One region of the Clostridium sp. DJ247 genome, then DNA from elsewhere that is predicted to be linked to it. Evidence: riboswitches for the same ligand, from Rfam matches in the RefSeq annotation. Region 1 holds a riboswitch; the other holds the start of a gene.
The links. A riboswitch is a leader RNA that binds a small molecule or an ion and turns the genes downstream of it on or off. The one in region 1 is predicted to bind S-adenosylmethionine.
Positions count from the first base shown of each region.

Region 2: another riboswitch for S-adenosylmethionine. It lies ahead of HGI79_RS19155 (MetQ/NlpA family ABC transporter substrate-binding protein); the one in region 1 lies ahead of HGI79_RS22780 (ABC transporter substrate-binding protein).

Region 1 covers NZ_JABAIW010000022.1:14,649-16,858, reverse strand. The annotation lists gene HGI79_RS10470 (nitrogenase component 1) at 1-642, shown strand, start outside; SAM riboswitch class I at 686-786, shown strand; partial or broken gene HGI79_RS22780 (ABC transporter substrate-binding protein) at 1,066-1,245, shown strand; gene HGI79_RS10465 (nitrogenase component 1) at 1,315-2,210, shown strand, end outside.
Region 2 covers NZ_JABAIW010000062.1:21,972-24,181, reverse strand. The annotation lists gene HGI79_RS19155 (MetQ/NlpA family ABC transporter substrate-binding protein) at 41-859, opposite strand; SAM riboswitch class I at 1,014-1,123, opposite strand; gene preA (NAD-dependent dihydropyrimidine dehydrogenase subunit PreA) at 1,351-2,210, opposite strand, start outside.

The DNA.
Region 1 (2,210 bases):
GCTAAACATTTAGAAGAAAAATACGGTCAACCATTTTTGCATGTTCCTGTAATTCCTATTGGAGCAAAGGAAACTACTTCCTTCCTACGTAAGGTGGTTGAATTTGCTGGACTTGATTCTGTAAAGGCAGAAAGTTTTATTGAAAAAGAAGAAGCCAGTTATTATCGTTATTTAGAAGATTTTTCAGATTTCTATGCTGAATATTGGTGGGGACTACCGGCAAAGTTTGCGGTTATCAGTGATAGTGCTTATAACCTTGCGTTAACTAAATTTTTAGTAAACCAATTGGGTTTAATTCCAGGAAAACAGATTATTACAGAAAACCCACCTGAGGAATATAAAGAATTAATACGTGAACAGTATAAAAATATTGCAGAAGATGTTTCAACGGATGTTGAATTTGAGGAAGATACCTATAGAATTCACCAAAAAATTCGTCAAGCAGATTTTGGTCATAAACCTCCAATTATCTTTGGTACTACTTGGGAGCGAGATTTAGCTAAGGAGTTGAAAGGTTCCATAGTTGAAGTTAGTTTCCCAGCATCATATGAAGTTGTTCTATCCCGTTCATATGTTGGGTACCGTGGTGCACTTACTCTGTTAGAGAAAATTTATACTACGGCAATAAGTGCTAGTGCTTAGTAGTTTAATTTAAGTAGCCAATTGTAATGAAGTATTAGCTATTTTCTTATCTAGAGAGGCGTAGGGACTGGCCCTAAGATGCCCAGCAACCTGAATTTATTCAAAGGTGCTAATTCCAGCAGGTATATACTTGGAAGATGAGGAACTAGGAGAGATTAAAACCTTCTTGTAACTTATCTATAAGAAGGTTTTTTATATTGAATAATGTTTAAGGATTAAGTTGACTAGAAAACTAGAGGCTAAATTCTCATAATGTGAGAGTTTAGCTTTTATTATTTGTGCATCCAGCAAAGCTGGAACATGCTAACTGGTGAAAGTCCAGTGAAGGTAATTACCAAGAAGTCTTGTAGCCAATCACAATGCGTAGTAGAAATACTGGCTATGAAGCGTGAGAGTAAAGTAACCTAAAAGGGTGCCAGTGAAAAGGATGTAGCTGGAAATGTATACCCTGATCAAAAATGGATTAAACCAGAACAAATTGATTTTTGGATTAAGTTAGCAGAAAAAAATAAATTAGCTAACTTTGAAGTTCCAGGTCAAGTAAAAGCAGAGGAGTTATTCACTAATGACTTAAATCCATATTATACTGGAGAACTTAAATAAAAAACTACGTAAGTATTTATTGAATATAAATTTTATTTTATAAAATATATAAAAATAGGGGGAAAAAGAATGACAATTAATTTGCAGCGTGCGGAAGCACCTATTAGAGAAAATAGACTTAAATCAATTGTTGGATACAAAGGCACTATAAAAGATTTAGTACAACAATCTAAAGAAGGTTGTTTAAAAAATGGGAAGAGATGCTTTAGTCAGACCACCAATTGTAGTTCGGGTTGTGCACAAGGATATTTATCCCGCATAGTAGATGCAGCTATTGTAAATCATGCTCCCATTGGATGTGCTGCTGATGTTATAGGAGAAAATACTAATTATCAATGGGGAGAAAATATTAGAAATTGGGAACATGATAATGTTAAGGTTGTTAACACTAATATGACAGAAGGTAGCACTGTTTTTGGTGGATCTGAAAAGCTTAAGGAAGGAGTAAGAGAAGCTTATAAGAGATTTAATCCTAAGGCTATATTTGTAACTACCTCCTGCGCCTCAGGTATTATTGGTGATGATGTTGAGAGTATCTTACAAGAGGTAGAAAAAGAGATAGGTATTCCAGTAGTACCAGTTTTCTGTGAAGGATTTAGATCTCAAATTTGGGCTTCAGGTTTTGATGCAGCATTTCATGCTGTGTTAACACGTATAGTAAAGGCACCTGAAAAAAAACGTCCAGAATTAGTAAATATGATTAATTTTAATGGAAGTGCTAGAGATACTATAACTGAAATTTTTGCTTGCTTGGGTCTTGTACCACAGTTTGGAATACCATTTAGTACAATTGAGGAAATATCAAGGATGTCTGAAGCCGCAGCTACTATAAGCATATGTAGTACTTTAGGAGGTTACTTCGGTAATGGATTAGAACAAAAATATGGAGTTCCTTATGTGAAATCTTTGCAGCCTCATGGAATTGCTGGTATGGACAGCTGGCTTAGAACATTAGGAGAGGTTGT
Region 2 (2,210 bases), on a different contig from region 1:
CGGTCGTATAAGTTAAATTTCTGCCGTGGTTATCTATATATTAAAATGCAGGAATTACGCTGCCCTTATATTTTTCTTCAATGAATTTTTTAATTTCTGGTGAAGTTAAAGCTTCTGAAAGTGCTTTAACATAAGGCTTGTCTTTATCTTCTTTTCTTGTTGCCAATACATTCACATATTGTGAATTCTTATCTTCTAATAAAATTGCATCTTTTGATGGGTTTAATTTAGCATCTAACGCATAATTAGCATTTATTACTGCTAAATCTACTTCTCCTAGTACCCTTGGTAATTGTGGTGCATCTAATTCCTTAATTTGAATTCCTTTTTTATTTTCTATCAAGTCTAATTTAGTTAAAATGTCTCCGCTCTTTAACTTTATTAAACCACTTTTTTCTAGTAATCTTAAAGCTCTTGTTTCATTTGTAGGATCGTTAGGTACCGCTATTGTTGCACCTTGTTTTACATCCTGAATATTCTTAACAGTCTTTGAATAAACACCAAGTGGTGGAAGATATACTTTTGTAACTGGAACTAAATCTGTGTGTTTTTCTTTATTAAAGTTTTCAAGGAATGGAGTATGCTGATACATATTTGCATCTAAATCTCCAGATGCTAAAGAAGTATTTGGGATTATATAATCTGTAAATTCCTTTATTTCAAGTTTATATCCTTTTTTTTCTAATAAAGGCTTTACCTCCTTTAAAACTTCCCCAGCTGGAACTGGTGTTGCTCCCACAACTATAGTCTTTTTATCATTTGCTGCAGTTGTTGAAGTACTAGAGTCTTGTTTTGCTCCGCATGCTGCTAGTCCAAGAATTAATGTTGATGATACCAAAATTGCCGCGATCTTTTTCATAAATAAATCCTCCTTAAATTTTGAATAATTTTTGTGTAAGAGCTTTACATTTGTTACAAATACTATTTAATAAAATTTTTACTTTTTATTATGGAAACATAATAAAAAATTAAAGCTGGAGAAAAACCTCCAGCTCAAAAAGCTATTCTAGAATTTCTCATCTTTCAGCTGCTAAGGCTGCTGCAGGAGTTAGCACCTTTGTATTAAAATAATACAGGTTGCTGGGTTTCATAGGGCCAGTCCCTCCACCACTCTTGATAAGTTAGCGATTAATATTAACTTGTTTTTTATTGTTTTAATTATAAATATAATATACTTTTATGTCAATATTTTTTTGTAAAGTTTCATTTTTAAGAGTATTGGAAACTTATTAGAACTCCTTCTCTTACATTAGTTAATAAACAAATATTTAAATCATTAGTACTTTACAGTAATTTTCCCTAATGCTACAGCACTTACTAGTCAAGCATTATAATAAGCTCAAAAAGTATTTAAATAGCTGCTTCTTTATAAACTTTATCTCCAGAAGTAATTGAATTTACAGGACATACATTGCCACAAAGATGACATCCAACACATTTATCTCTAAGTAATAAAGGTTTTCTATTTTCATAATCCCACTCTATAGCTTGATGTCCACCATCATAGCATGATATATAACATCTTCCGCATCCTACACAAGTATCCTCTTGGAAGTCAGGATATATTATATAATCTCTATCTAGCTTATCTGTAGAAACTACATTATTTAGTGCTAACCCTACCAATTCTTCTACTTTATCTATACCTTTTTCATCCATAAAATAAGATAGTCCACTTATTAAATCATTTATAATTCTATAACCATACTGCATAACTGCTGTAGTGATTTGGAGATTAGAAGACCCTAAAAGTATAAATTCTACAGCATCTTCCCAAGTTTCTATTCCCCCCATACCACTTATAGGTATATTTTTTAATTTTGGACTTTTAGCTAAATCATTTATAAACCTAAGCGCTATTGGTTTTACAGCCTTTCCAGAATATCCTGATACAGAGGATTTTCCATTAATAATTGGGTATGGAGAAAAATTATCTAAATTTATTCTTGTAATACTTTTTATAGTATTAATTGCAGCTAGTCCAGTTGCTCCTCCTTCTATAGATGCTACTGCTGGTTCCACCATATCTCCAACATTAGGTGTCATCTTTGCCAATATTGGTAAATGAGTTCCTTTTCTTGTAGCTTCGCAATATTTTTTTACTAATTCTGAATTTTGTCCAACATCAGCACCCATAGCATCACTTATCATTTGAGGACAAGAAAAATTACATTCTATTATGTCTGCACCAACTTCTGTAACCATTTTAG